DNA from 2 places in the Alishewanella sp. BS5-314 genome. Region 1 is predicted to be linked to the other one. Evidence: riboswitches for the same ligand, from Rfam matches in the RefSeq annotation. Region 1 holds a riboswitch; the other holds the start of a gene.

Evidence for each region. A riboswitch is a leader RNA that binds a small molecule or an ion and turns the genes downstream of it on or off. The one in region 1 is predicted to bind cobalamin.
Region 2: linked by a shared signal. The riboswitch ahead of H1D31_RS11800 (TonB-dependent receptor domain-containing protein) and the one ahead of H1D31_RS07040 (ABC transporter ATP-binding protein) in region 1 are both predicted to bind cobalamin.

Annotation. Positions count from the first base shown of each region.
Region 1 is NZ_JACEHJ010000002.1:538,256-554,187, forward strand. It holds gene H1D31_RS06990 (efflux RND transporter permease subunit) at 1-1,586, shown strand, start outside; gene H1D31_RS06995 (L-lactate permease) at 1,616-3,217, shown strand; gene H1D31_RS07000 (DUF2007 domain-containing protein) at 3,258-3,518, shown strand; gene H1D31_RS07005 (L-serine ammonia-lyase) at 3,544-4,923, opposite strand; gene H1D31_RS07010 (CoA pyrophosphatase) at 5,103-5,666, opposite strand; gene pabB (aminodeoxychorismate synthase component I) at 5,682-7,061, opposite strand; gene H1D31_RS07020 (fumarate hydratase) at 7,160-8,689, shown strand; gene H1D31_RS07025 (alpha/beta hydrolase family protein) at 8,741-10,759, shown strand; gene H1D31_RS07030 (ABC transporter substrate-binding protein) at 10,898-11,635, opposite strand; gene H1D31_RS07035 (NADPH-dependent FMN reductase) at 11,772-12,326, opposite strand; cobalamin riboswitch at 12,498-12,679, shown strand; gene H1D31_RS07040 (ABC transporter ATP-binding protein) at 12,783-13,577, shown strand; gene H1D31_RS07045 (FecCD family ABC transporter permease) at 13,574-14,566, shown strand; gene cobO (cob(I)yrinic acid a,c-diamide adenosyltransferase) at 14,579-15,181, shown strand; gene H1D31_RS07055 (cobalamin-binding protein) at 15,183-15,932, shown strand, end outside.
Region 2 is NZ_JACEHJ010000002.1:1,589,658-1,605,589, forward strand. It holds gene H1D31_RS11785 (SDR family NAD(P)-dependent oxidoreductase) at 1-623, opposite strand, end outside; gene H1D31_RS11790 (NAD(P)/FAD-dependent oxidoreductase) at 616-1,584, opposite strand; gene msrA (peptide-methionine (S)-S-oxide reductase MsrA) at 1,673-2,218, shown strand; gene H1D31_RS11800 (TonB-dependent receptor domain-containing protein) at 2,245-4,020, opposite strand; cobalamin riboswitch at 4,055-4,258, opposite strand; gene H1D31_RS11805 (YajQ family cyclic di-GMP-binding protein) at 4,333-4,815, opposite strand; gene H1D31_RS11810 (VanZ family protein) at 4,897-5,259, shown strand; gene H1D31_RS11815 (ketopantoate reductase family protein) at 5,220-6,116, shown strand; gene thiI (tRNA uracil 4-sulfurtransferase ThiI) at 6,121-7,578, opposite strand; gene H1D31_RS11825 (flagellar motor protein MotB) at 7,679-8,620, opposite strand; gene pomA (flagellar motor protein PomA) at 8,617-9,387, opposite strand; gene xseB (exodeoxyribonuclease VII small subunit) at 9,598-9,843, shown strand; gene ispA ((2E,6E)-farnesyl diphosphate synthase) at 9,845-10,732, shown strand; gene dxs (1-deoxy-D-xylulose-5-phosphate synthase) at 10,756-12,633, shown strand; gene H1D31_RS11850 (two-component regulator propeller domain-containing protein) at 12,694-15,708, opposite strand; gene H1D31_RS11855 (phosphatidylglycerophosphatase A) at 15,733-15,932, opposite strand, start outside.

The sequences.
Region 1 (15,932 bases):
TTATTGAAAACCGCTACCGGCCTTTTATCGAGAGATGTATTGAATTTCGCTACGTCACCATGGCGATATTTTTTGCCATGTTGATTGTGATGTTCGGTGTGATGTCAGCAGGTTTTGTGCGTTGGGTGTTTTTCCCGAATGTACCAAGCGACTTTATGCAAGCCAGCGTGCAAATGGAAGAAGGCGCTTCCAACGAGGCAACGGTACTGGCAATCCAGGAAATCGAAGCCGCGTTAATGCGCGTCGATCAGCAGCTACTGGCCTCGGGTGAGGACATGGTCGTCAAACACCGGCTAGTATTTTTAAACAGCGATACTGCCGGTCAGCTGGTCATTGAACTGGATAAAAGCGAAGGCCGCGAAATTGATGCCTTTGAGATCGCCCGGCTGTGGCGTGAGCAAATTCCAGAGATCCCGGGTTTAAAAACCTTCCGCATCAATAATTCGACCATGGGCAGCGGCGCGGATATCGCGCTGCAATTACGTGGCCGTGACTTGGCGCAGTTGCAAGCCGCAACAGAAGAGTTAAAGGCGGCGCTGGCGGGTTACGAGGGCGTATTTGATATTGAAGATAACCTGCGTGGGGGCAATGATGAAATTGTGCTGGCGTTAAAACCGGAAGCCGATCTGTTAGGTTTGACTCTGGCTGATTTGGCGCGGCAGGTCAGAAATGGTTTCTATGGTGCCGAAGCACAGCGCGTGCAACGCGGCGGTGAAGAAGTAAAAGTAATGGTGCGCTACCCGCGGGAAGAACGCCGTTCCTTGGGTGATTTGGAGAATATGCGGATCCGTACTGCCAATGGTGGTGAGGTGCCGTTTTCACAGGTGGCCAGCTATACCTTGCAACCAAGCTTTAGCGCCATTAACCGGGTCAATGGTGAACGGTCGGTGACCATTACCGCGGCGGCAGATAAGAGTCTGGTGGAGCCTGGCAAGGTGGTGTCTGAAGTGCGTCGCGGCATCCTGAAAGAACTGGAACAAAAATATCCCGGCGTCAGTGGCCAGTTGGATGGTGCCAGCCAGGATGAAATGGATGCCCAGCGAGATCTAATGAAGGCTGCTGTGTTTGCTATGTTCTGTATCTATGCCTTAATGGCGATCCCGCTGAAATCCTACTCCCAGCCGCTGATTATTATGAGCGTGATCCCCTTTGGCCTGATCGGGGCGGTGATTGGCCATATGCTGCTGGGCTTATCGATGAGCATTATGTCGGTGTTCGGCTTAGTGGCACTGGCCGGGGTGGTGGTAAACGACAGTCTGATTATGGTGGACTTTGTTAACCGCGCCCGGGCACAGGGTGTGGCGATTAAGCAAGCCGTAGTCGATGCAGGAACGCAGCGCTTTAGGGCCATTTTACTGACTTCATTAACTACCTTTGTTGGTCTGGCACCGATAGTACTGGAGCGCAGTTTACAAGCGCAAATCGTGATCCCGATGGCAGTGTCGCTGGCATTCGGTATTCTGTTTGCAACCGTAATTACCCTGGTCTTGATCCCGGCACTTTATGTTATGCTGGAAGATGTAAAAAGACTGTTCCGTGGTAAGAAAGCCATAGCGGCGACCTCCGAGCAGGGCTTCTCTAAATAACATCTGCAACTGGCATAAGCGGAGGTTGAGTGACCTTGCTGCAACTGCTGACAGCGGCGATGCCGCTGTTCAGCGTTTTTATCCTACTGGTTTTATTGCGCCTGCCGGCACGGCAGGCGATGCCATTGAGTTTACTGTTATCCGCGTTATTAGCCCTGCTGGTATGGCAGGTACCGTTATTACACTTAACGGCCGCCACCCTGGAAGGCCTGGTGATCGCTGCCACTATTCTGTGGATTATCTTCGGTGCTTTGGTGTTGTTAAAGGTGTTGCTGTTATCCGGCGCCATGGAGGTGATTAAACAAGGCTTTGCGCGGCTTTCTGCCGACAAAAGAGTCCAGCTGTTGATTATTGGTTGGCTCTTTGTTGGCTTTCTGGAAGGCGCGGCCGGTTTTGGTACCCCGGCGGCTATCGTGGCGCCCTTGTTAGTGGCGCTGGGCTTTAGTCCGCTCTCTGCCGTAGTGCTGGCACTGGTGGCGGATTCGGCGGCGGTGTCCTTTGGTGCTGTCGGTACTCCGGTATTGGTGGGGCTGGCACAAGGCGTACCTGGGATCAGCGCATCAGAGCTGCAGCAAACGGCACTGCTGGCAATCAGTATCGATATCTTTGTCGCCAGTTTTTTACCTCTGCTGATGGTGCTGCTATACAGCCGTTATTTTAGCACTCAGGCTAACTGGCGTTACGGCCTGGCTGCCACGCCCTTTGCGTTATTCGCTGGCTTTGCCTTTACCTTACCGGCCTGGCTGGTGACCTGGTTGCTTGGTCCGGAGTTTCCCTCTGTCCTGGGTGCGTTATTGGGGCTGGCGCTAACCGCGACGGCTGCAAGTCGGGGCTGGTTAGTGCCAAAACCTGTGACAGCCGACAACAGTCTGCCTGCTGCAGAAAACACGCCTGAGAATACAGCGCACAGCAGCCAGATACCGCTTTGGCAAGCCTGGTTGCCCTATGCGCTGGTGGCCACATTATTGGTGTTAACCCGGGTGCCGGCGCTGCCCTTTAGAGCGATGCTGCAGGGGCTAAATTGGCAATGGCAGCAGATCTTAGGCTCTGAACTCAGTGTTACGGTGGCGCCGCTGTATTTACCGGGTACGGTATTCCTGCTGACGGCCTTGCTGGCACTGTGGCTGTTTAAGGCTAAGTTCAGTATGCTGCAGCAGGCGTTAACCCAGAGTAGTAAGATGCTGTTACCGTCCTGTATTGCGCTCGGTGCGGCGGTGCCGATGGTGCGGATTTTCTTGCATTCTGATGTTAACAGCGCCGGTTTACCGGCGATGCCGCTGGCGCTGGCTGAACTGGCGGCGGCCCACCTGGCAGACTATTGGCTGGGTTTTGCTGCCATTGTTGGTGCCTTAGGCTCTTTTATTGCTGGCTCTGCCACCTTCTCTAATCTGATGTTTGGCAGCTTTCAGCAGCAGATGGCACTGCAGGCGGAATTGCCGCAGTCTCTGGTGCTGGCGCTGCAAATGCTTGGCGCCAACGCCGGCAATATGATTTGTGTGGTCAATGTGGTAGCAGCGGCCAGCGTAGTGAATTTACATGGTCGCGAGGGAGAGATTATCCGTTATACGCTGTGGCCGATGCTATTTTATTGCAGCGGGGCGGCACTGGTGGCGTACTGGTTTTTCAGCTAAGCTGTCAAGGGTGTCTTAACGCCCTAAAACAGGGACATTTATGAAAATTATCTTTCGTGCCAACGATATATTGGAAGCCCATATTATCGCCGGGATGCTTAATAGCGAGGGGATTGACACCTACGTCGGTGGTCATTATTTGCAGGGTGCGGTAGGGGATTTGGCCGCGCTGGGTTTTGCTAATGTGTTTGTCGCCGACGAGCAGGCGGAGCAGGCTGAACAATTATTGCAGGATTATCAGCAAGCGGAACTGGTTGATTTTCCGCTTACTGATGAAGATGGCCTGGCACCGGCCGGCTAGCCGGCACAAATAGCACCACAGCGCTTTAACACTCGATAATATTTACCGCCAGACCACCGCGTGAGGTTTCTTTGTACTTGGTCTGCATATCCTTACCGGTATCCCACATGGTTTTGATCACCTTATCCAGCGATACCTTGTGATCGCCACTGCCACGTAGCGCCAGTCGCGAAGCGTTAATGGCTTTAATTGACCCCATCGCATTGCGTTCAATACAGGGCACCTGCACTAAACCGCCAACCGGATCACAGGTTAAGCCCAGATTATGCTCCATGCCGATCTCAGCCGCGTTCTCAACATGCTGCGGGCTGCCACCTAGAATTTCGGTTAGTGCCGCTGCGGCCATTGAGCAGGCTACGCCAACTTCACCCTGACAACCGACTTCGGCGCCGGATATCGAGGCATTTTTCTTATACAAAATACCAATGGCGGCCGCGGTTAACAGATAGCGACTGGCGATTTCCGGGCTGACCGGCTGAATAAATTTGTCGTAGTACATTAACACCGCCGGAATAATACCGGCAGCACCGTTAGTCGGTGCAGTAACGACCCGACCACCGGCGGCGTTTTCCTCGTTTACCGCCAGCGCAAACAGATTGACCCAGTCCATTACCTGCAGTGGATCGGCACTTTTCTCTGCCATCAGCTTTTTATGTAAGGCGGGGGCGCGGCGTTTCACTTTTAAGCCACCGGGTAAAATACCCTCGGTGCGAATACCGCGTTCAATACAGGCGCGCATGGTCAGCCAGATATTATTCAGCTCACTTTCAATTTGCGCACTGCTACGCAGCACTCTTTCGTTTTCATGCATCAAGCCCGAAATCGACAGGCCATGCTCTTTACACAGTGCTAATAACTCTGCGCCTGACTCAAATGGGTAGGGTGGTGGGTTAGCCGCGACGAACTGACTGGCTGCTTCTTTTTCTTTGGCAAAATCTTCGGCTTTCACGATAAAACCGCCACCAATGGAAAAGTAGACTTCGCTTAGCAGCACATTTTTCTCGCTGTCATAAGCAATCAGCTCCATGCCATTGGAGTGCTCTTTCAGCGTTTTACGGCGGTGGAACACAATGGCGCCGTCGCGTGGGAAATTCACCGCGTGTTGCTGTGCCAGTTGTAACTTTTGGCTGTCATGCACCTGGCGCAGAATACCTTCTACTGCATCCGGGTCGACGCTTTCCGGCAAGTAGCCAGACAACCCCAGGATCACCGCCTTGCCAGTGCCATGGCCAATACCGGTTTGGCCCAGCGAGCCGAATAATTCCACTTTTACGCTATCACAACGGCTTAACAGTTGCTGTTGTTGCAGCTGCTCAGTAAATTTCTTTGCTGCACGCATTGGGCCCACCGTATGGGAGCTGGAGGGGCCAATGCCGATGCTAAACATATCAAATGCACTAATGATCATAAATACGACTTATTATAGTTAGAGTAGGGAGCCTGATAGTCGGTATTCTAACTGATGGATGCCATGGCTGTCAGGGCGCCAGAGGTCTGTTCAGTATCTGCAACAGCTCTATTCAGTGTCTTTTTTCGCGCGAGAGTGCAGTTTTCTTTACAAAATTCGCATATTGCAGGCTGCGCTCAGCGGATCTGGGTTAATAATTGCTGAATAATGCCGGCTGTGGCGCCCCAAATCAGCTTGTCCTGATAAGGTATTACGGTCAGGTGTTGCTGTTTACCGCGCCACCAGACTGGCCATCCCTGCTGACTGGCAGGGTTCAGAAAAAAGCTAAGCGGCACTTCAAAGATTTCACTGACTTCCTGCTTATTCAAACGATAGGCCTGACCTGGCGTTACCAGGGCAACCACCGGACTGATATGAAAGCCGGTTAATGTTTGCAGTGGCTGTAACTCACCCAGTACCCGGATAGTTGTTGCTGGCAAGCCTATCTCTTCTTCGGCTTCGCGGCAGGCCGCCTGAATAGCCGTCTCACCTGTTTCCAGCATGCCACCGGGGAAGCTGATTTGCCCCGGATGATGGGCCAGTGTCAGAGCGCGGCGTGTCAACAGCAGGTGTAGCTCGTCTGCGTAGTGCAGCAGCGGTACCAACACAGCGCTGCGCCTTAGCTCTGCAACTAGCGGCTGTGGCGTGGTTGCAGGCAATGGTCTGAGTAGATAGCGGTTCAAAAATTGTTCGGCTTGCACCTGCTGTTTATTCCTTTAAGCTCGCTGTATCGCAGTTAATACCGGCAGAATTTTTGCCACCTTATCCAGCGTTTCCTGATATTCGCTGTCAGCTTTCGAATCCGCCACCAGACCACCACCGGCCCAGCAATGGATCTGCCCCTGTTCGCAAACCAGGGTGCGGATCGCGATATTGGTATCCATACGGCCGGTACTGCTGATATAGCCGATAGCGCCGCAATAGACGCTGCGCCGGTGGGGTTCCAGCTGTTCAATTAATTGCATGGCACTGATTTTCGGGGCGCCGGTAATAGAGCCGCCGGGAAAAGCCGCCCGCAGCAAATCACAGGCGCTATTCGGCGCTGCCAGAGTGCCGGTAACGGTACTGACCAGATGATGTACGGCCGGAAAGCTCTCAATGGCAAACAAGGCCGGCACCTCGACCGACCCCGGCTGACATACTTTACCCAGATCGTTGCGCAGCAAATCGACAATCATCACATTTTCAGCGCGATCTTTTGGCGAGGTTTGCAGATTTTCAGCTTCTATCTGGTCGGTTTGCGCACAGAAACCACGCGGCCGGGTACCTTTAATTGGCTTGGTTTCAATCTGACCATCCTGCAGCAGCAAAAAGCGTTCCGGCGAGATACTGAGCACCGCAGCGGCTGGCAAGCGGATAAAGGCCGAAAAGGGCGCTGCATTTTTTTGCCGTAGCTTCAGATACGCCTGCCATTCGTCGCCCTGATAAGCGGCGCTAAAACGTTGTGCCAGATTAATCTGATAACAGTTACCGCTACTTAGCTCTTGCTGTACCCGGGCGAATTTATGCTGATACTCAGCCTGGGTCATATTGGCTTGCCAGTCACTTTGCAAACTAAAGGGGCGGCTTAGCGGCGGTTGCGTGCTTAATCTTTGCTGCAATTTATGCCAGTGTTGTTCCGCATCCTGCCGGTAATCGGTGTACCAGAGCTGCTTTTGTTGTTGATCATAAATCAGCGCCCATTGATACAGACCCAGCGCCATATCCGGTAGCTGCAAATCAGCTTGCGCCTGTTCCGGCAGGCGTTCCAGATAGCGGCCCAGATCATAACCAAAATAACCAAGGGCGCCGCCGACAAAGGGCAGCTCACTGTGACAGGGCGTCGCAAAGTAACGCTTTAGCGCACAGTCTAATACCTTGAACGGATCGGTTGTGTAATGATGGCTGCCGTGCTCGTCGGTCAGGATGGTGTTACCGTGCTGGCTATGCAGGGTTGCCACCGGCTGTGCCACCATAATCTGGTAACGGCTATTCGGGTGACTGGCATCCGCGGAATCGAGCAACATTGACCAGGGCTCGCTGGCAAAATGAGCAAAAATCTCCAGCAGAGAAAATTCGGGTTCAGATTTGGCGTCGTATATCAGATACTGCTGCATGATTTGGACTAGCCGCTGTTGGGGATGCGCGCTATCATACCAGCACCCACACTAATAGTTAAATGTCTCGCCGCTTGGGCGACAGAGGAAGGGCAAGCATGACGGTTATTCGCCAACAAGATTTTATTGAAAGCATCGAAGATGCGCTGCAGTACATCTCCTATTATCACCCGCTGGATTTTATTCAGGCACTGGAAGTGGCTTATCACAAAGAGCAAAACCAGGCCGCGAAAGATGCCATTGCACAAATTCTGATTAATTCGCGGATGTCAGCCGAAGGCCATCGTCCGATCTGTCAGGATACCGGCATTGTTACCTGCTTCGTTAAGATTGGCATGGATGTGAAATGGGATAAAACAGACCTGACGGTGCAGCAAATGGTGGATGAAGGCACCCGCCGTGCTTATATGAATCCGGATAACCCGCTGCGGGCCTCTATTGTTGCCGATCCGGCCGGTTTACGTAAAAACACCAAGGATAATACGCCAGCGGTAGTGCATATCGATCTGGTGCCTGGTCATCATGTCGAAGTGATGATCGCCGCTAAAGGCGGTGGTTCAGAAAATAAAACCAAGATGGCAATGCTGAATCCGTCCGATTCTATTGTCGATTGGGTGCTGGAAACCCTGCCCAAAATGGGTGCTGGCTGGTGTCCGCCAGGCATGCTTGGCATCGGTATTGGCGGTACGGCGGAAAAAGCCGCGGTGCTGGCGAAAGAATCGCTGATGGAGCCGGTGGATATTCAGGAGTTGCTGGCCAGAGGGCCGCAAAACGCGGAAGAAAAACTGCGGTTAGAGTTGTATGAAAAAGTGAACAAACTGGGCATTGGCGCCCAGGGCTTGGGTGGCTTAACCACGGTCGTAGATGTCAAAATCAAATCAGTACCCACCCATGCGGCCTCATTGCCGGTGGTGATGATCCCGAACTGTGCCGCCACCCGCCATGTGCATTTCCATTTAGATGGTTCTGGCCCGGCCGATATTACGCCGCCGAAACTGGAAGACTGGCCGCAGGTGACCTGGGAGCTTGGTAGCAATGTGCGCCGGGTCAATCTGGATACCGTGACGCCAGAGGATGTACAAAGCTGGCAAGCCGGTGAAACTGTGCTGTTAAGCGGTAAGATGTTAACCGGCCGTGATGCGGCACACAAACGCATTGCCGATATGCTGAATAAAGGCGAAGGTTTACCACAAGGTGTGGATCTGAAAAATAAATTTATCTATTACGTTGGCCCGGTTGATGCCGTACGTGATGAAGTAGTAGGCCCGGCCGGCCCGACAACCGCGACCCGGATGGATAAGTTTACCGATATGATGTTGTCGCAAACTGGTCTGCTGGGCATGATTGGTAAATCCGAGCGCGGTGATCAAACGGTTGAGAGTATCAAACAGCATAAAGCTGTTTATCTGATGGCCGTGGGCGGCGCCGCTTATCTGGTGTCGAAAGCCATTAAGAAAGCCCGGGTCGTGGCCTTTGCCGATCTGGGTATGGAAGCGATCTATGAGTTTGAAGTCGAAGATATGCCGGTAACTGTAGCAGTGGACAGCAACGGTAATAACGTGCATAAGCAGGGGCCGGCAATTTGGAAAGCCAATATTGCTGAGCTGGATGCCAAACTGAAAGCCTGATTCTAACAAGGCCGCAGCGATGACTGCGGCTTTTTACTAACTGGGGGAACCATGAAACATCAGAGTTTAGTGGCGTTAGCACTCTTTAGTGCTGGTGCGCTGGCCAAAGGACCACTGACGGTCGAACATCTGAATCAACATAATAAAGTTGGTAATCTGGCTTTGTCGCCGGATGGCCGTTCGCTGGTTTATAGCCAGACTAACGGCGGTTTTGCGCCGGCTGATACCAGCCATGATCTCTATTTAATGCAACTGGGTGAAAATCGGCAAGTTCGCCGTTTAACCGAAAACAGCAGCCGCGAAACAGCGGTGCAGTGGCACCCGGATGGCAAGAGTATTTTCTTTTTAGCTAATCGCACTGGCAGCACCCAGCTGTGGCAACTGTCGCTGGAAGGCGGTGAAGCCCGGCAGGTGACCCGGCTACCCTTACCAATTAACGGCTTTAAACTGGCCAGCGATGGCAAAACCCTGGCGCTGAGTTTAACAGTGAAACCCGGTTGTCAGACGCTGCAATGTACGCTGGATGCCAAAGCCAAAGAAGCGGAGCGCAAAGATACTGCGCTGGCCTATGACCAGTTGATGGTACGGCACTGGGATCACTGGCTGGATCAGTATCGTGAACATCTGCACGTGGCGGTGCTCGGCGATGCCCCTGTTACTGATGCGAAAAACCTGATGGCCGACTGGAATACCAATATCGCCGGTATCAGCGAAGTGGCCTTTACGCCGGATAATCAGCAACTGGTGTTCAGTGCCAAGATCCCGGCGGTTGATCAGGCCTGGCACACTAACTTTGATTTGTTTCAGGTGTCGATTAATGGTGGTGAGAAGGTCAATCTGACGGCCGACAATCCGGCCTGGGATGCCAAACCCAAGTTCTCCAATGATGGCCGTTTTCTGGCCTATCTGGCGATGCAAAAGCCGGGCGCTGAGGCAGATCGTTTTGGCCTGATGTTGCTGGATTTGATTACCGGCGAGCGCAAAGAAGTGGCGCCGAACTGGGATCGCTCGATTTCTGATTTCTATTTTGGCCGTGATAACAGAACCATCTATGTCACCACTCAGGATGTCGGGCAGTACAGCATCTACGCCATTAACACCAGTTTTGGCGATGTGATTAAACTGTATGGTGATGGCTATGCCGGTAATCTGCAAGTTGCGGCGGATAAGCTGGTATTTACCAATCACCGGCTGAATATGCCAGCCGAAATTTTCCAGACCAATGCGGATGGTTCACAGCCACAGCAGTTAACTCAGGTTAATGCCAAATGGGCTGAAGGCATTCAGTTTGGTGACTTTGAGCAGTTTAGCTTTAAAGGCGCGGAAGATGCGACCGTCTATGGTTATCTGGTTAAACCCTGGAACTTTGAGCCAAACAAAAAATACCCGATGGCCTTTTTAGTGCATGGCGGCCCACAGGGTAGCTTTGGCAATATGTTTAACGAGCGTTGGAATGCCCAGCTTTATGCCGCCAAAGGCTATGCGGTGGTGATGGTCGATTTCCATGGCTCTACCGGCTATGGTCAGGCCTTTACCGACTCGATCAGCCGTGATTGGGGTGGTAAGCCGCTGGTTGATCTGCAAAAAGGCTTTGCGCATGTGGTGCAGGCCTATCCGTGGATCGATGGCAACCGTGCCTGTGCGCTGGGCGCCTCTTATGGCGGCTTTATGATGAACTGGATCGCCGGTAACTGGCCGGATGGCTTTAAGTGTCTGGTCAATCATGCCGGTTTATATGATATGCCAAGTTTCTACGGCAGCACCGAAGAGCTTTGGTTTCCGGAGTTTGATTTAGGTGGCACGGCCTGGAACCCGGAGTCAGACTATCAGAAATTTAACCCGGCGGCGCATGCCGATAAATGGCAAACGCCGATGCTGGTGATCCATGGCCTGAAAGACTATCGGGTACCTTATGCGCAGGGCTTAGGCGCCTTTACTAACCTGCAGCGCAAGGGCATTGAATCGCGCCTGGTGATCTTCCCGGATGAAAACCACTGGATCTTAAAGCCGGATAACCGGGTGCGCTGGTATAACGAAGTGTTCCAGTGGCTGGAAAAATATACCCGTTAGAATGCTAGGTCGTTGTGAAAAACCCCGCGCTGTTTGGCGGGGTTTTTTATTTGCCAAAGCGTGATACGAAATGACGTAACAGGGAGTTAGGGCGTGTTGACGTTTGCTGCAAAAACAAGCAGCAAACGTCAACACGCCCTAGTACTCGGCAAAAGGCTTTTCATTGCGCGAAAGCTGGCGTCGCGGTGCCGGTACGCCGTATTTTAACCGCAGACGCTCGGCAAAACCTTCACGCTCCAGCTGAAACAACATCTGCGTTAGCCTCGGGATCAGCTCCTGATGTTGTCGGTGTAGAAAATGATAATCCGGCAGGCTTTGTAGAATTTGCTCACTGATCGGGAATGTGCTAGTGGCATTGAGTTTGTATGCCGGAAACAGTACGCCATCGACTTTGCCAGTCAAAAACATTTGTTTGGCGGCATCCAGACTACCGCTGCCAATCACCTGACGCGAGGCGGGTAACTTCCGCAGTAACTCTTCGACAATTAAGGTGCCGCGAACATAGGCCAGGCTTTGGACTTGTGACAGCTGACAACCGGCACAGCGTTGCTGGTTAACATAGAGGTAAACATGGGTATCAAACAGCACATAAGGCACTGGCCACAGATTCTTATACTGTTGGTTAATATGCAGCACGCGCGCCAGCTCACCGGCCAGATTACCTTTATCGGATTCGATTAAACTGCGACCCAGCGGCACCTCGATAAACCGGGCTTCGACACCAAGCCGTTGATAAGCTTCTGTTAGCAGGCTTTGGCTATAGCGGGAAGCCGGTGAGCCCAGCGCCTGGCGAAACTCCAGCACAGACTCAGCCGGCGCGGTGGCATAAACCGGCAGCATAACACTCAAAGCTAATAACAATCCCAGAATCCGCATCAGCTATTTATAAATCCTTTTATCACCCAACACTCACCTGGCACTCACCCAACATAGCTATAGCTGACGCCTTGCAGGCAAAGACCAGGCATTGCGCCCTTAAACACGCGATATTATAACACTATTTTCGCTTACGTCAGCCAACAGGCAGGCTTAATTGTTTCTGCCAAAGGGACAATGCTTGCAGCAATTGCCGGATATTGTCCTGGATCTTTTGGTCCAGCAAGTTACCCTCGTGGTCAAAGGCGCCGCTAAAGGCATTAGCAAAGACTTCCGGCTTATTCAGGGGGTGTAAGTCCAGATAAACACAGACCTGGCGTAAATGGTATTGTGAGCGCGAGCTGCCCATACCACCGGCAGAGCCGAGGATCGCCACCGGTTTGCCGCGTAACAAGTGGTTATCCGGCTCCCGTGAGGCCCAATCCAGCGCATTTTTCAACGCTGGCGCCAGTGAGTAATTGTACTCCGGACAGGCCAGTAGCAGGGCATCCGCCTCGGCAAACTCTTGCAGCAGGGTGCTTACGGCCGCGGGTTTCTCTGCCAGATCGGCATTATAGAAAGGCACATCCAGCAAATCGGCAATATGGATCTTCATACCGGTGGGGGCGTTTGCCTGGGCAAAACGCAATAAACCGCGGTTAGTCGAGCGGGCGCGTAAACTACCACAGATCGCAAGCACCTTAATTGTCATAACTTATCCTCATCATAGCTAAATACCCTTAACAGCTTAGCTGAATTTAGGGTGTGTTGACGTTTGCTGCTTAGATTTTGTTCGCTAGCGCGGACTCTTCAGGCCGAAAACATCACTACGCCCATGGATTTTTACTGCAGTTCGACTCTCTGGCAGTTGGCGGTCTTAGCTGCTAGAATGCCGCAGTCTGGTGAGCAACGTGCTTGAAAAGGGAATCAGGTGGAATACCTGAACTGTACCCGCAACTGTGAAACGCGCTGCAGCTAATACCACTGTGTCAGTATTGATAACGGGAAGGTGGCTGTGGGTTATCGCGTTAAGTCAGGAGACCTGCCAGAACACGAATTATGCCTTTGATACGCCCGTGCGGGAATACACGGTAGCGCCTTTGCCCGGCCTGCAGCTTGCACTGCCGGTTGTCCTTGGTTGCTGCCCATTAACTAACTGGACAATCGCGTGAGCGCCATTTATTCATTACAGCAAATTAGTCTGAGCTATCCGCAGCAGCGCCAGCGCACTCAGGTGCTGCAGGATATTAGCTTGGAGCTGGCACCCGGTGAGCTGGTGGGAATTATTGGCCCGAATGGTGCCGGCAAAAGCTCGTTGCTGTCGCTGTTAAGTGGTTGTCCGGCGCCGGACAGTGGCAAGCTGTTGTTTGCCGGTAAATCTCTGGCCAGCATCCCACTACGGCAATTAGCCAGGCAGCTGGCATTCTTACCGCAGCATAATCCACCTTTAACCGGTTTGAGCTGTTATCAGGTGGCTGCACTTGGGCTCTTGCCGCACAAAAGTTGGTTTGAACCGGATAACGATTATGACCGGCAACAAGTGTTGCTGGCGCTCAGGCAAACCGGTTTGCTGGAGAAACAACAGCAGCCGGTCGAGAGCCTGTCGGGTGGTGAATGGCAACGCCTGACGTTGGCCCGGGCGCTGGTGCAACAAGCCAGTGTGCTATTGCTGGATGAGCCGACTAACCATCTGGATGTGAAACATCAGCATCAGTTGTTACAACTGCTATTGCAGCTGAAAAAAACCGTCATTTGCGCTATCCATGATCTGGATCTCGCTGCGCGCTATTGTCACAAATTATTGCTGTTGGACCAGGGCAAGGTGCGTGCCTTTGGCCGTCCGGATCAGGTGTTGCAACCGGCATTACTGAGCGAGGTATTTGAGTTACCGGTAGCAGTCAGTCAGCATCCGCAATATGGTTGGTGGCAGGTACAGTTTATCAGCCCGCAGGTCGCATTATGAGCCGCTGGACCCGTTATTACCCGTTGGCGTTATCTGCGCTCGCACTGGTGTTGCTGGTAAGTGTCGTGATGAGCCTGTTGCTTGGCAGTGTTTCGTTTCCGTTGTCGACGCTGGCGGCGGCAATGCAGTTCAACGGGACTGAGCCGCTGGCCGAAACCATTATCTGGCAATTGCGGTTGCCACGGGTACTGACTGCCTTACTGGTTGGGGCTGGCTTAGCGGTCAGCGGCGCTGTGTTACAAAATGCCAGCCGTAATCCACTGGCCGATCCTTATTTATTTGGTTTGATGGCCGGTGCAGCACTGGGCGCGACTATTGTCAGCATCGTGTTGCCAGAGCAGCAACTGAGTATGGCGCTGGGTGCCTTTGTCGGGGCTATGCTGGCGATTGTGCTGGTGCTGGCGGTAGCCATGCGTCAGCAACGACAACGTATTGAGATCACGCTGTTAGCCGGGGTGGCGGTATCCTTTATGCTCAGCGCCATCAGCAGCTTTATTTTGTATTTTGCCGAGCCCTTTGCCGCCAATCGGGTGATCTTCTGGTTAATGGGCAGTTTAAGCCGCAGCAGCTGGCAAAGCTTAATGTTAATTGGCCCTCCGGTCGTCTTGCTGCTGCTGCTGGCGCTGGCACTGCGACGGCAACTGGATGCACTGTTATTATCAGACAGTAGCGCCCGCAGCCTCGGCATCCGGCCCGAGCGTCTGCGCCTGGTGTTGCTGATTGCCACGGCGCTGGTCAGTGCGGTGATTGTGTCACAATGCGGCGGTATCGCCTTTGTCGGTCTGTTGGTGCCACATATGGTGCGTTATTTGTTTGGTGTCACCGCTGTGCCCTTGCTGCTGGGATCGGCCTTATTGGGCGCGGTCTTTATGTTATGGGTCGATAATCTATCGCGGACCTTGTTGGCACAGCAGGAAATCCCGCTAGGGGTCATTACCTCAGTGCTGGGAAGTCTCTTTTTCTTATTGTTGCTACGGCGACGGGTGTAATGGGGAGTACAGATGTCAGAGCAGCTTAAACAACAGCAGCATCAGGCCAGACAGCAACGGCTAAAAGCTCAGGTTGATGCGGCGGTAGCCCGTGCCAATATTGAGAAAGGGCTGCTATTGGTGTTAACCGGCAATGGTAAGGGGAAGTCCACAGCCGGTTTTGGTACTGTGGCCCGTGCCGTCGGACATGGCTTAACGGCAGCGGTGGTGCAGTTTATTAAAGGTAGCTGGGACTGTGGTGAGCGTAATTTACTGCAGCAACATGGCGTGGAGTTTGCGGTAATGGCCACCGGCTTTACCTGGGATACGCAGGATCGGGCCGGTGATATTGCCGCGGCAGAGTTGGTGTGGCAGGAAGCGGAGCGCTTTTTGGCTGACGACAGCATCGATCTGGTGCTGCTGGATGAACTGACCTATATGCTGACCTTCCATTATCTGCCGCTGGAGCGAATTGAACGGGCGCTATTAAATCGGCCAGCAAAACAACATGTGGTGATCACCGGCCGCGCCTGTCATCGTCGTTTAATTGAGTTAGCTGACACGGTCAGTGAGGTACAGGTGGTGAAACATGCTTTCGATGCTGGTGTCAAAGCACAGCGCGGTCTGGATTGGTAAGATGCGCCCATATCTGCTGCTTTGCCTGCTACTGTGGCTGCCTTTAAGTAGCCAGGCCGCGACCAGCGCAGTACCGCAACGGCTGATCAGCCTGACCCCGCATCTGACCGAATGGGTGTATTTGCTCGACGCCGGTGAGAGGCTGGTGGCGGTAAGCGATTATTCCGATTATCCGGAGGCGGCCAAATCCTTGCCGTCCTTTAATACCTTCGGTGCCTTAAATGTCGAGGCGATCCTGGCGCTGAAGCCAGATCTGGTGCTGGCCTGGCGTGGCGGTAATCCGGAGGCCGATTTACAGCGCCTGCAGCAATTCGGCATTCGGGTGTTTTATTCTGAGCCAGTATTACTGGATGATATTGCCAGCGAGCTTGTTGAGTTAGGGCTGCTACTAGGTCAGGTAGAGCAAGGACAGCAGCAGGCCGCTGCTTTCCGGCAACGACAACAGCAACTGGCGGCCCAGTATCAGGCCAAATCAGCAGTGCCGGTATTCTTTGCGCTCGGGACTGAGCCTTTAATGACGGTTGCCAATCAAGCCTGGCCAGCGCAGGTATTATCGCTGTGTGCGGCACAAAATATCTTTGCCGATGCGAAAACCGATTATCCGCAGGTAGCGCTGGAGCAGTTATTAGCCCGCCAGCCAGCAGTAATAGTGCAGGCCAGCCGCGAGGCGAAAACTGAACATAATGCGTTCTGGCAGCGCTTTACGCAGCTACCGGCGGTACAGCAGCACGCCTTTATCACGCTGGATGCT
Region 2 (15,932 bases), 1.1 Mb from region 1:
GCCGTTGCCGCTGCGCTTTGCAACTGCCCTGCCGGCAGCCGCTGCTGAAAAGGTGCTGACAAAGCGCTGTCGGTGGTGCCCGGATGCAGGCTAAACAGCGCTGCAGTTTTATTCACACGGCCAAGCTCAATACTGGCGCAGCGTACCAGCATATTCAGCGCCGCCTTGGCCATCCGGTAACTGTACCAACCACCGAGCTGATTATCACTGATACTCCCGACCTTAGCACTGAGTACCGCTACCCGGATCCCCGGTTGTTTCTGTAGCCAGGGCTGTAGTGCCTGCAAATAGAAAACCGGGCTAAACAGATTAATCTCCATACTCTGCTGCAGCGCCTCTCGGCTTACTTGCTGCAGACTTTTCTCCGGCAAATGCCCATCGCCATGCAACCAGCCCTGGCATATCACAACGGCGGTAACGGGCAGCTGAAAAATCCTGGCCAAAACCGCGTCAGCTGCGCCCTGCTCTGCACTCTGTAGTTGGTACCAGCTCACACCGGATATCGGCTCAGCTAACGGCTGGCGGCTGATCGCCGAAACCTGATGCCCGGCAGCCAATAAATTCTGTAGCAGGCCCTGCGCAATACCGCCGCTGGCGCCAATAATTAACCAGTGTTCAGTCATTTTGTATCTGCTCCGCCACCTCAGTACCACTTAACCAGGCATTTTCTACCCTTCCGCCGCGCAACCAGTCACCAGCCAGCCAAAGGCCAGCTGCAAGACTAACCGGCGGTACTGGCTGTGCAACCTCCGCAATCTGAGCAAAGCGCCAGCGATGGCAGATAGCAGCCGCAACCTCGACCGGCTGTGCCAAAACCTTAGTCAGCAATTCGGCAGCCAGCTCCTGCCAGAAGCTGGCCGCCTGCTCCAGATGCTGCTGACTAAAGGCGGCCGTAAAATGCAATAGCCAATGCTCCGGGCCTGCACGCCCGGGTTTACTATTTTGCCGGCAAAGCCACGACAACGGCAGTTGCGGGTCTTTCACAAAGATCCCGCCAACATTGCTACCGCTTGGCCTTGTCAATTGCAAATCAACCGCCCAACAGGGGGTCAGTATCTGTTGCGGTAACAGTGTGCTGAACTCAGCTGGCAATAGTGCTGCGGCTTGCTGAGGTGGTACTGTCAGTACGACCTGGCTAAAAGGGCCATAGTCCTGACCTGTTGTATCCTGCAGCCACCAATAATGATCTTGCTGCCAGATCCGTTGCAGTTGACATTGATAGCGGATATCCAGCCCCTGCGCCAGCTGTCGCAGTGGGCTATGCATCGCCGGCACACCGACAAAACGCAGCTGAGCGTCCGGAGATGGCAGCAGTTTACCCGCCACAAACTGCGACATGGCTGCCAACCAGGGCGCAACCACGCCTTGCTGTTGCCATTGTTGAACCTGTGCCATAAAAGACGGATGCCGGGCGGTAAAATACTGCGCACCTAAATCCAGATAACCCTCAGCGCTGCGTTTACTGGTCATACGCCCACCCGGCCCGCGGGCTTTATCAAATAGCTGAACCGGCTTGCCCAGTTGTTGCAGCCGGTTAGCACAAGCCAGGCCGGCGATACCGGCACCGACTACAGCGATCGTCATCTTTTACTGATCCCATCTAAACTAATAATGTGTTACTTACGTTAAACTTAAGGTAGATGATCAAATCACAGCGCAGGGAGTATCAAAAATGGCAAACGAAGTGGCAACCTTTGGTGCCGGCTGCTTTTGGTGTCTGGAGGCAGCACTGAATGAACTTGATGGCGTGCACAGCGCGCTCAGTGGTTATATGGGCGGCCATACGTTAGCGCCGGATTATCAGAGTGTCTGCAGTGGCCAGACAGGTCATGCAGAAGTGGTGCAGGTTAGCTATGACCGGGAGCGCATCAGCTTTGCCGAGCTCTGTCAGGTATTTTTTGCCCTGCATGACCCGACCCAGCTAAACCGCCAGGGCAATGATATTGGCAGCCAATACCGCTCAGTCATTTTTTATCACAGCGGCAGCCAACAGCAACAGGCGGAGGCCTTTATTAGCGAGCTCAATCAGGCCGGTCTGTTCGATGCCGCTATCGTCACCGAGCTCAGTCCGGCCAGTACCTTTTATCCGGCAGAGGCCTATCATCAGGGCTATTACCGCCAGAATCCGCAACAAGGCTATTGCCACTGGATCATCACCCCGAAGCTGCAGAAGTTTCGCCAGCAGTTTTTAGCTCAGCTAAAACAAAGGCCGTCATAACGACGGCCTCTGGCGCACCATATCGCTTAGAATAAGCGGTATTGCAGGCTAAGATTCAGATTCACACCGGCGGTATTGTAACCGTCACTGGTTTGATACTGTTTATCCAGCAGGTTATCCACTTTGGCCCGTAGCGTCAGCGCAGGTTGCAGCTGATAGGCCAGGCCCAGCCCCCACAGCGTAAAGCCGCCCAGCTCGCTGCGGCTGGCAAAATCGCCCTGATAGGTATCACTCTGATAATCCGCTGTCACAAAGGCGCTCAGCGCCTGCCATTGCTGCTCTAATCGCCAGTGTAACGTATGTTTGGGCCGGCGCACCAAACGCTGACCACTTAACTGATTTTTGGTATTCAACAAGGTATAGGCCAGCTGTTGGGTCAAACTGCCCAGCTCTGCGGTCACGGCGAACTCGACACCGGACAAACGCGCCCGGCTGATATTTTCCGGCCGGAAACTGGTCATATCAAACTGGATCAGATCCTGCACCTGGGTTTCGAACCAGGCCAGTTCAAAACTACCATTGGCAACCTGATAGCTAAGCGCAATCTCATCCGCCACACTGCGCTCTGGCGCAAGCTCTGCATTGCCGCTGCCCGGATAGTATAAATCATTAAAGGTCGGCGCTTTAAAGGCCGCACCACGGCTGGTCCGTACTAACCAATGTTCGGCAAAACGATAACCAGCCGCCAGTTGCCAGGTATTATTGGCGCCATATTGGTCGGTCAGATCGCGCCTGGCCGAGCCCTCTAGTAACCAGCTATCCTGCTTCAGATGCACACCACTGAATAGCGCCTGATTGATGCGCCGGCTTTCCAGATAACCGACACCCGAGCGCTGTACATCTTCGCTATACCAGTTAACACCCGCTAACCAATTCAGCGCCTCGCTCAATGCCAGGTTGGCCTGATAGTTAAACTCCTCGCGCTCGGTGACAAAGGGGCTGCGGGAGTCTGGACCAAAGCTGGTCTCATCATCCAGGCTACGGCTAAGCTGAGCCTGCTGTTGCAGCTGGTCGGCAGCATACTGCCAACCCAAAATATAGCTGCGATGCAATACATCGCCCTGATCTTCACTCCCCCAGGCGGTATCATACTGATAGGTGCCGGAGTTAATATCAAACTGGGCATTAAAGTCCCCCGCTACCGTGGTCAGGGCAGCAGCAAATTTGGCAAAACGCTGTTGATAGCCATCCCGGTCCGGATCCAGACCATCCCGCACGTCAAAACCGTCGGCCCGGCTGTAGCCGAAAGCGCTGTTTAACTGCAGCGCCCCAAATTGCTGGCCCAGCGCCAGATCGGCAGCGGCCTGTCCGTAACTGCCGGCATTCAGTTGCAGCTCAGCGCCCTGCCCCTGGCGGGTACTAATGACGATCACCCCAGCGAGTGCATCGGCGCCATACCAGGCCGCGCGGGGTCCACGGATCACCTCAATCCGCTCAATTAATTCCAGCGGCACCATACTCAGGGCTTTGGCACCGGTGGTGGCCGAGCCAGCGCGCACGCCGTCAATCAACACCAGGGTGTAACCGGTATTACCGCCGCGCAGATAAAGACCAGTACTTTGGCCACGGCCACCATCCCGCGACAGGTTAATGCCCGGCAACTGTGCTAATAGGGCCGGTAAGTCGGCAGCTTGCCGGGCCAGAATATCTTCACGCTCCAGCACTGAGATACTGGCCAATACATCGGCTTCTGCTAAGGCAGTGCGGCTGGCGTGAATATTAATGCGTTCAACAGACTCAGCCATAGTTGTGGCTGAACAAAGCGTAAGTAGCAGCGGTGCTGCCAGACGAAATTGCAACATAGCATCTCCCAATGTGCCCACCGCACATTGCATCAGGTTGGTCGGATTGTCAGGCCGGTCTCCGGGCTTGTTACCTGGCAGCTGTGGGCCACCACCTGCTTCACCTTCCCATCTTGCGACAGTGGCATCAGAAACAGGTACAGTCACTTACCGTTGCGGGGGCAGCTCTGGTGTTACACCAGATTCCCGTTTAACCCTCGGCAGCATCTGCCGGGGCACCTGAAAATAAAAACGGCTTCTATCCGAAGATAAAAGCCGTCGCAGTTTACGCCCTTCTCTCAGAATGTCAACAGACTTCTGGATGGCTGAACCTTAATCGCGAAAGTTGGTGAACTGAAACGCTTGCTCCAGCTCGGCGCCACGCACCAGTGCAATGACTTCCTGCAGGTCGTCGCGCTTTTTGCCGGTCACCCGTACCTGCTCGCCCTGGATCGAAGCCTGTACCTTGGCTTTGCTGTCTTTAATCAGCTTAACCAGTTTTTTCGCCATCTCGGTTTCAATACCTTGTAACAGATTCAAGGTCTTACTACAGGTTTTACCTGAGAAGGTGACACTACCCTCTTTGAATGAACGGATATCAATACCGCGTTTCACAGCCTTAGTCAGAAAAATCTCCACCATTTGCTGCAGCTGAAACTCGGCATCAGCGGTCAGGGTCACCACTTTGTCTTTTAACGCAAATTCTGCGGTGACACCGCGAAAGTCAAAGCGGGTTTGTAATTCCCGATTGGCATTATCAACAGCATTCAACACTTCCTGCTGATCGACTTCTGAGACAATATCAAAGGACGGCATCTTATTCTCCTGTATGCGGTTTACTGGCGATTATAACCAGAAAACTGTTACAATCCGAGCGACTTTCGCGGAGGTTGTAACGTGCCCCAATCCTTTTATCGTCTGTTATGCGTGCTGGTGTTAATTGTTTCTACTGTAGGTTTTCTGGCTGAAATCAGTGGTCACCGCGTCGGTGCCGGTATTGCTAACCTGGATAAACTGGCGCACTTTCTGATTTTTGTTGTACTAAGTTGGCTGTTTTTCAAAGGCTTTCGCCTGGTATTCTGGAAATTGTTTCTTTTGCTGGCACTGTATGGCGCGCTGATTGAAGTCGTGCAGGAGCACTTCACCCGTCGCCACGGCGATATCTGGGATTGGCTGGCAGATATCGCTGGCATCCTGGCATTTTACCTTGGACGTAAGCTATGGCACTTTTGCCGTCCGCGCAGCCGCGCTGTCAGATAGTTGGCCGTGGCGCCATCGGCTTGCTCGCTGCCAGTCGGTTGCAGCTAGCCGGCTGGCAGGTCAATCTCTGGCTGCGGCAAGCAGCAAACCTTGATTGTATTTTTGTACCAGCAAAGGGAGAGCCACGGTCACTGCATTTCCCCGCGGCCGAAGCACCGTTAACGCTGTTGCTAGTCCCAGTAAAAGCCTATGCCGTGCAAAACTGCTTGCGGCAACTGGCGCCAGTACTTGCCGCCGATGCCCAGCTGATTGTCAGCCACAACGGCATGCCGGATCTGGGGTGGCTGCAACAGCAGCTGGCTCCTGGCCAGGGATTGTGGTTTCTGTCAACCAGCCATGCGGCTTTGCGCAGCTCTGATGGTGTGCAACATAGTGGTTTGGGGCAAAGCGTACTGGCGCCTTTAAACGCTAAGGCACAGCAAGCCACGACGAGCGTGGTGGCGATGCTGGATACGGCGCTGGGACCGGTGACATTGACTGACGATATCCGGCCGGCTTTGTGGCGCAAACTGGCTGTCAATGCAGCGATCAATCCACTGACGGCAATTCATCAGTGTCGCAACGGCGCTTTGGCCGCAGCAGACTATCAACCCTTATTGGCAGCTATTGTGAATGAGGTCTGTCTGGTAGCCGGGGCCGAAGGTATCAGCCTGTTGCCAGCGCCGACACTGGCGTTAGTACAACAGGTGATCGCCAATACTGCGCACAACTATTCATCGATGCAGCAAGATGTCAACGCCGGGCGTCAAACGGAAATCGCCGCTATCACCGGCTATATTGTCTCACGCGCAGCCCGTCACGGTTTGGCGGTACCAGAGAACCTGGCCTTATGGCAGGCGCTTCGTCATACCGCCTGAGCTATCAGGGCCGGTACACCGCCACATTTTGATAACCCATTTCCTGCAGCAGTAAGGCCTGTAGCCGGCTCATTACGCCGCGCTCACAATAACAGTAATATTGTTTGCTCTGATCCAGTTGCGGGAATTGCGATGCCAGACGGAAAAAGGGGATCTGTTGTACCTGGTGGCTATGCAATTGCAAAGGTTTAGCCTCAGTTTCATCCGGTGCTCGGATATCCAGCACCACCGCATCCGCGGGCAAGACCTCTTCTACCGCCACGGTACGGGCCTGTTGCTCAGCCTGATACTCGACGGTGCGAATATCCAGAATTTTCGCCTCCCGGACCACCTGCTGCAGGATGGCACTGTCAAAGGCAGCTTCTGTCGCCTCCACCTCAGACAGCACAGCATTGACAGTCGGGCTTTTTGAAATCACGCCACAGTATTCCGGCATGGTACGGGCTAACTCCTCAGCACCAATCTGCTTGGCCAGATCGATGATTTCTTGCTTATCCTGATAAATCAGTGGTCGCAGGATCAGTGTATCGGTGACCCGGTCAATGACCGCCAGGTTGGCAATGGTCTGGCTGGCAACCTGACCGATACTCTCACCGGTCACCAGCGCTTTGATACCCAAATCTGCTGCTACCTGACTGGCGGCACGCATCATCATCCGTTTTAACACCACGCCCATCAGGCCGGATTCCACTTTCTCCAGAATTTCGGTTACTACCGGTGCAAAATCAACACTAACAAATTTCACCCGATGCGACAAACTGTATTTTTGCCACAGATAAAATGCCATTTCGCGCACACCAGTTTCATGCGCGGCACCACCTAAATTGAAGAACAGGTAGTGCGTGCGTAACCCCTTGCGGATCATCAGATAGCTGGCCACCGCTGAATCATAGCCGCCCGAAATCAAGGACAAGACATCAGATTGCGACGGTAGCGGGAAGCCGCCCATACCAGCAAAGCTTTCGCTGACCAGTAAAAACTGATCCTGTTTAATTTCCAGCTTAATTGTCAGCTCAGGCTTTTTCAGTTGTACCCTGGCACTGCCGACCCGCTGGTTCAGCCCGCCACCGATATAACGCTCGGCTTCCAGCGAGCTAAAACTGTGGCTCCCCTGCCGCCTGACCCGGACACAGAATGTCTTGCCCGGCAACTGAGCTTCATAAACCGCCGCCACCTGCAGAAAAATATCGTGCAGATCGGTAAACTGCCGGGTTTGCATCTGGGAAAAACTGACGATACCGGGAATACAGCTCAAACGTTCAATCATCTGGCTGCGCAATGACGCCGTTGCCTGCTGGCTGCGCACGGTAAGGTGGTCAAAGTTATTCAGCACTTCTACCTGCTCATCCAGTTGTTTCAGGATGGTTCTCAGGTTGCGCTCCAACAGCATGGTCTGCCGTTTTCGCACTGACTTACTTTTGATCGAGATTTCCGGGTGCAGCTTGATAATAAATTCCAGCATGATGGCTTGTCGGTAGCAAAAAAAGGCGCGCATTATAGCGAAAAAGCCAGCAAAGTGCGAACAAGGCACATGCTGGCTACGTAGCTGATTGTAGGTTAGCCTAAGGCGGGCTTACCGGTTGTAAACTGACCGGCTCCGACTCCTTGGCTTTACCCTGCATAATCGCAATTTCTACCCGCCGGTTCCGGCGCCGGTTTAGCTCGCTATTATTGGGTACCAGGGGCCTGGTATCGGCATGTCCTACCACGATTAAGCGATTACGGTCAAAGCCGGGCGCCCGCAGCAACTCACTGGCAACCGACACCGCGCGTTTTGCCGATAAATCCCAGTTGTTCAGATGTAGCTCATCCGCGACCTGGAAATCATCAGTGTGACCACTGACAGTAATTTCACCCGGAATATCCACCAGCATCCGGCCAATTTGCAGCACAATGGGTTTAAATCTGGGTTGTAGAAAGGAAGAGCCTGACGGAAAAGAGCCATTTTCCCGAATACGGATAATAATCTGCTGCCCCAGCGATTCCAGTTCAATGGCTCCGTCGACAATCTGCTGCTCCAGCTCCTGCGCCATCTTCTTAACCGTTTCATTAATCTGTTCCTGCGCAGCCTCAGCCATAGCTTCCGCGGTTTCGGTTTCTTCCGCATTTAACGCAGACTGGCCACCAGTCTGATCTTCTCGCTGTTCCTGGCGTCCACCGGCCGAATCTTCTTCGCCCGCCTGAAATTCAATCACCTGTTGCGTCATTTCCATTGTTTGCTGCTGGATGGTTTCAATCGGCGTCGGATCGGGCCGGCCAGGCCGGAATTCCATCGCAATAACACTGGTGCCCTTGGGAATATCATCCACTTCAATTTTATTTTGCACACCAAAGGCAAACTTCATGGAGCCGGCAATCTGCTTAAATTTCAACACATCCATTTCGGAAAAGGCCAGCAGTAGCACAAAGAAGCACATTAACAATGCCATCAGATCGGCAAAGGTGCCCATATACTGGGGTAAACCAGGGGGTGGGCATTTACACTCTTGCTCGCTATCACTCATGCGGCTTCTCCGGCGACCTCACGTTTACCCTGAGCCAGATAATTGCGCAGGATCCCTTCGATCACTTTCGGGTTCTGGCCATCCTGGATCCCCAGTACGGCATCCAAAATCAGCATATTATTAAGCTTTTCCTGTTGATTGCGAATGGCCAGTTTATCGGCCAATGGGATGGCAATAACGTTGGCAATAAAGGCACCATAAAGCGTAGTTAACAGTGCAACCGCCATCGCCGGGCCTATCGCTTTCGGATCGTCCATATTGGATAGCATCGCCACCAAACCGATTAGAGTACCAATCATCCCCATCGCCGGCGCCACATCGCCGAGACTCTTAAATACGCCGATAGCGTTTTCATGCCGTTTCTCGGTCAGCGCAATATCTTTTTGCAAGGTCGCCCGCACCACATCAGCATCGTGGCCGTCAACCAGCATATTGATACCTTTTTGCATAAAGGCATTCGGGATCTCCGCCTCTTCCAGCGCCAGGAAGCCACCTTTGCGCGCTGAGTCACCCAGCTGCACGGCCTTTTCAATCAGCTCTTCCGGGGCTTCAATCTTAAACATAAAGGCTTTTACCGCAGCCTTACCGGCACCGAGAAACTGTGTCAGGGTAAATTTTGACAGCACAACAAAAACTGAGCCGCCAACCACAATTAACACCGAGACCAGATCGCCAAACATCCCAGGATCACCGGCACTACCGATAATCATCGCCATCACCACAAAGCCGATAGCGCCTAACATTCCGATCAGCGTCGCTAAATCCACATCTCACTCCTTAACCGACAGAAATTGTGCTGACTAACTTTTATACGTATAGCTTAATTTTACCTTAGCCAACACTCTGTTATCGACTTCAGTTGCTGAACATTAAGCAATAATTCAACGCAAAATACCAATTTAGTCGTTTCCAAGTCGTGCAGCATTGACCATAATAGCCTGCTAGGATAAGGTTGCGCACAGTTTTTGGGGAGTCGGATGAATAAAAAAAACGCAGACACCATGCCGTTTGAACAGTCGATGCAGGAACTGGAGCTCATTGTCCAGCAACTGGAGCAGGGCGAGCTGTCGTTAGAGCAGGCGCTGAGCCAATTTGAACGTGGCATAGCGCTGGTTAAACACAGTCAACTGCAACTGCAAGGTGCCGAACAGAAAGTCCAGATTTTACTGCAACAGCAGCAGCAAGAGAGTCTGGCGGCCTTTAGTCCGGAGACAGGAGACTAATTTGACCCCAGCCAGCCTGCCGCTGTTCCAGCAACGTCTGGAGCAGCAACTGACCCTTTTGTTGGACGCCAGAAAGTCTTCCAGCCCCGAACTCTGCCCGGCGATGGCATACAGCCTGTTGCTTGGTGGTAAGCGGGTGCGCCCTTATCTGGTTTATCAGTGTGGCCAGTTACTCGGTGCCAGTCTGGCGGACCTGGATGGCCCGGCGATGGCCATCGAAATGCTGCATACCTATTCGCTGATCCATGACGACCTGCCGGCGATGGATAATGACGATTTACGCCGTGGCAAGCCAACCTGCCACAAGGCCTTTGATGAAGCCACAGCTATCCTGGCCGGTGATGCGTTACAGGCACTGGCGTTCGAGGTGCTAAGTTCACACCCTTATCAGCACCTCGCTGCAGAGCGGCAAGTGCAGATGATGCGGGCACTGGCAAGCGCAGCGGGTGCCGCCGGCATGTGTGGTGGGCAAGCCATTGATTTAGCGCAAACCAATCAGCAGATCAGTCTGGCCAGACTGGAGCAAATGCACCGGCTAAAAACCGGCGCCTTAATTGAGTGTAGTGTAAAGCTGGCCTATTATTGCAGTCCGCTGCAGGATGAGCAGATCCTGCATCATCTGACCACTTTCGCCGGTGCTCTGGGTCTGGCATTTCAGGTTCAGGACGATATTCTGGATATTGAGGGCGACACCCTGACACTCGGCAAGCCGCAAGGCTCAGATTTACGGGCTAACAAGGCAACCTATCCGGCACTGTTAGGTTTGGATGGCGCCAGAGCTAAAGCGGATGAACTGTATCAACAGGCGCTGCGGGCTCTCGACAGCTTACCATTCGAGACAACTGAACTGCGGGCCTTTGCCCACTATATAATCGCCAGAACGTTTTAACCAAGGTATTTGGTAACTAAGCTATGCATATTGATATGACGGATTATCCGCTACTGGACAAGGCTAACCTGCCGGAGCAACTCAGGTTGCTGCCGCAGGAGCAATTACCGCAACTGAGTCAGGAATTGCGCCAGTTTTTATTAAAAACGGTCAGCCAGAGCAGTGGTCACTTCGCCTCAGGCCTGGGTACGGTAGAGTTAACTGTCGCCCTGCATTATGTCTACAATACCCCCTTTGATCGGGTGATCTGGGATGTCGGCCATCAGGCCTATCCACACAAAATCCTGACTGGTCGTCGTGAGCGGATGCACACCATCCGGCAAAAAGATGGCCTGCATCCGTTTCCGTACCGCGAAGAAAGCGAGTATGACGTATTATCCGTCGGTCACTCCAGCACCTCGATCAGTGCGGCTCTGGGCATGGCTATTGCCGCACAGCAAGCCAAAAGCCAGCGTAAAGTCGTGGCCGTAATTGGTGATGGCGCCATTACCGCCGGTATGGCATTTGAAGCACTAAATCATGCCGGTGAGGTCAAACCCGACATGCTGGTGATCCTGAACGACAACGAAATGTCGATTTCTGAGAACGTTGGCGCGCTGAATCAGTATTTTGCCCGCATTCTGTCCGGCAGTTTTTACACCAGCCTGCGTGAAGGGGGTAAAAAGATCCTGCGTGGTATGCCGCCGTTGCATGAACTGGCCAGCAAAGCTGAAGAACATTTTAAAGGCATGGTGACACCAGGTACCTTCTTTGAGGAGCTGGGTTTTAACTATATTGGCCCGATAGACGGTCACGATGTGCTGTCGCTGGTTGACACCATTCGCAATATGCGTCAGCTAAAGGGGCCGCAACTGCTGCATATAGTCACCAAAAAAGGTAAAGGCTATGCCCCGGCCGAGGCCGATCCTATCGGCTATCACGCAGTCTCCAAGTTTGACCCCAGTGCCAGCAGCCAACCAGCCAAAAAAGCCGGTTTACCGAGCTTTTCGAATATTTTCGGCCAGTGGATTTGCGATATGGCTGAGCAGGATGAACGACTGCAGGCAATAACCCCGGCCATGCGCGAGGGGTCAGATCTGGTGGCCTACTCCAGACGTTTTCCTAAACGCTATTTCGATGTCGCCATTGCCGAACAGCATGCTGTTACCCTTGCCGCAGGGATGGCGATTGAGGGTCTGAAGCCAGTCGTCGCTATTTACTCCAGTTTCTTACAACGTGGCTATGATCAGTTAATTCACGACGTTGCTCTACAGCAACTGGATGTGTTATTCGCCATTGACCGAGCCGGCATTGTTGGCGCGGATGGCCCTACGCATCAGGGTGCCTTCGATATCAGTTTTATGCGCTGCATCCCGAATATCACCATTATGGTGCCATCGGATGAAAACGAATGCCGGCAGATGTTGTATACCGGCTATCAACATCCCGGTGTTGCAGCGGTGCGCTATCCAAGAGGCAGTGGTACCGGTATTGCTGCAGAAGAAAAGATGGAATTACTACCTATCGGTAAAGCCCGGCTGGTGCGTCAGGGCGAACAGCTGGCGATCCTGGCCTTTGGCCCCTTATTGGCAGCCTGTCAGTTAGCGGCCGACACCCTTAACGCAACCCTGGTAGATATGCGTTTTGTAAAACCGCTGGATGAGCAGCTATTACAGCAGCTGATGCGCAGCCATGGCCAGATCCTGACCGTGGAAGACAATGCACTGATGGGTGGTGCCGGTTCGGCAGTGAATGAATACCTGGTGCAGCATCACTATCAAGGTAAAGTGATGAACCTGGGACTGCCGGACGAGTTTATTAAACATGGCAGCCAGCAGGAAATTTATCAGGAGCTGGGCCTGGATAGCCAGGGGATCCTGACACAGGCGCAAGCGCTGACCGCGCTAAGCCAGGCAAAGTAAGCCAGGCAAAGCCTGATCATCATAATGCACTGCAACTAAAGGCTCCTGACGGAGCCTTTGTTATTCGGTCTTAAGCCAAATCAGGCCCTCAGCCTGCAAGCGATTGACCTGTTGCTCTAAATCCGCAGTTTCTTCAAATTCAAACGCATCCAACTGACTGGCAAACTGCAGACTGGCGACTCTGGCAACCCGGCCATGCTGCTGCAATTGTCGCAATGCCAGGCTGGCCAACTGCAATGAAAACTCCCAACTTAACAGGCTGCCACCGAGTAATGGCAAAGGATACCAGGCATAGGCGCCCGACACGGACAAGGTCAACGGACTACCATCACCCAGCGCTAAGTCGCTACCGGACAGTAAATCCAACAGCCGCCGGCTATAGGGGCCTACTTGTTGTTGCAAAATTTCCCGAAACACTACCACAAAACGCCCGTCGTCTAAGCGCACAACATAGTCTGAGCCGCGGGTTTCGCGGCTTAACACCGCACTAAAGTGTTGCAACAGGCTATCCGCCAGACCTTTACCATGAGTGGCCAGCAGCTGATCCAGCCCATCCGCTTGCAGCACCAGCAACGCAATAATCTTGCCTTGCTGTTGCAGGCTGTCGATATTGCGCTGAAAGTGCTCAATGTCTTTTGGCAGTTGCTCAGACAGAAAACGGCTATTGCGTAAACCGGTCAGGCTATCACGGTGGGTTAGTTGCTGCAGTTGTTCGTTCAGCACATTCAATCGCTGATTGCTGTTCTCCAATTCCTGCGTACGCTGTTGCACCAGACGCGCCAATTGCTCTTGTTTTAGCAGAGCGTTCTGCCGGTATAACCAGAACAAACCGTAGAGGGTACTGATAAATAGCAATAACCAGAGTAGACGATAGAGCAGCGTCTCATCAAAACGGCGTGGGATCACCAGCTGCAGTTGCGTCTGTGCCGCATCCTGCCATTGCTGATGCCGGTACTTTACCTGCAATAAGAATTCAAAATTACCCGGCGGCAGGTTAGTATACACCGCTTCGCGGCGCAGCGGGCTGACTTGCCAATCCTGATCAAAACCCTCTAACTTATAGCGAAATACCAGACTTTCCGGCCGGTCAAACTCCAGCGCGGTAAAGTTAAGCTGCATATTGCGCTCATATTGCTCCAGCACCACACTACGCTGCGTGGCGGAAACCGGGTAAAAATGCTGCGCATTAACCGATTTCAGGTGCGGCCTTGGCTCTGGTAACGCACTGACTGCCGGCAGCTCAGGCACACTGACGACGCCTTTTAACGTCGGGTACCAAAGCTGCTGCTGCCAGTACACGACCTTGGCTGCACCAGCGCCATTGCAGCATCGGCTTGACAGCGAGCCCATTTGCCGATCGAATGGCGATAAAATCTCTTCCAGCCGGTAGCCTTCAGTGCGGGCGGATTCCAAACTGGCGCGTTGCAAACGAAAGATCCCCTTGTGGGTACTAACCCAAATCCAGCCGCTATGTTGATGATAGTAAAAACTCACTGCCGGACCATGCACCAGGCCATTACCACCGTGCAAATGCTGCCAGCTCTGCCCTGGTAACATAATAAAGATCCCGTCATCCAGAGTACTGACCAGCATAGTATCATCCGGTAGTAGCAGCGCCGCCAGTATATAGGCGTTGTAGAGCGCAGTACCTGATCCCTGCCGGCTTAATCTGTTATTCTGCCAGCGGTACAAACCGCGGCTGGTGCCCAGTAATAGCTGCCGCTCGTTACGATTCAGGGTGGTGATCTGACGTGATTCAAGCTGCTGATTCAGCTCTGAGAAATGGAGTTCGCCATCAATAACCTGATACAGGCCCTGCAAGGCCGCGATCCAAATCTGTCCCTTCTGATCCGGCAAAATAGCTCTCACCGTTTGTCCCTGTAACTGCGGGAATACCGGCAGTAAACGCGCCTGCTCCTCATCCAGCTGATACAGTCCGCGCTCCATGGCCAACCACAGCGTCTGACCATCCGGCCAGAACATGTCATGGACTGTTTGCGCCTGCAACGCCTCTTCCGCCAGTAATTGCCGGTAGAAGCCGGCCTTATCGAGAATACCTAACTCAGTCTGGGCCGCTATCAGCAATTGTCCCTGTGGTGTCAGCCCGAGGCTGCGGACCACAGCATCATGACCAGGCAATAATCGCCGGATCTGCGCCAGGCTGGCACGAAACACGCCGTCACTAAAACTGCTTAGCCACAGATGTTGTTGTTGATCCTGATACAGCGCACTAAACCATGGCGAACTGCCCAACTCCTCCAGCGTAACAGTTTGCCAATGTTCCTGGCCGAAACGGTAGAACAACTTGCGATAGGCTGAGATCCAGGTTGCGCCATGCGCATCCTGCATAACCTGATACACCGGTGCTACACTACCGTCCGGCAAAGACTGCGCTCTTACTCCCTGTTCAGTCAGCCGGTATAGCCCGGATTCACTGGCCAGAAATAAGCCCTCATCGGTACCACTGAGATCGTAGAGTGGGGTTTGCATTAACTCTGTTGGCAACGCATGTTGTAACCACTCGCCCTCAGGGGTCCGCTGATACAAATATTCCGCCGCGGCAACCCACAGCTGTTGCTGAAAATACGTTAGCTGGCTGACAACGGCTTTGATATGTTCCACCCGTTTCACCTGGCCCTGACTGACACTGAACAGTTGGTCGGCAGCAACCCAGATTTCACCGTTATCCAGCTCGAGTAATGACGTGACTTCGTTGTAGAGCGGTAAACGCTGAAATTGCCATTGCTGCGGATGGAACACCGATAAACCGGCTTTGGTACCGACCCAAATCCGGCCTTCTTTATCGGTTAGTAGCTGGGTAATCGCATTACTGGCCAGCTGAGGATGAGTTTCAGTGGTGAAGATTTCAAATTGCTGGCCATCGAAGCGATGCAAGCCGTAGAGGGTGCCGAACCATAAATAACCTTGCTGGTCTTGCGTGATGGTACGTACTGAGTTACTGGCCAGACCGTTGGCACTGGTCCAGTGTTTAATATCGTAATCGAACACCGAAGAGGTGGCGGCCTGCACGGGCAACAAATAGCACAACGCCAGTAACATGCAGAGTAGTCGCATCTCCCCTCCGTAGATTAGGTGTCCTTATAACCAACCCTGCTTCAGCAAGGCGTGCATAATCAGTAAGGCCGGTATTGCTGCCAACAGGTCGTCCAGCATAATGCCAACTCCACCATGCACCCGCTGATCAAACCAACGGATCGGCCAGGGTTTGACAATATCAAAGAAGCGGAATAATACAAAGCCCACTAACAGACTGCTCACCGAAATCGGCACCAGCAGCA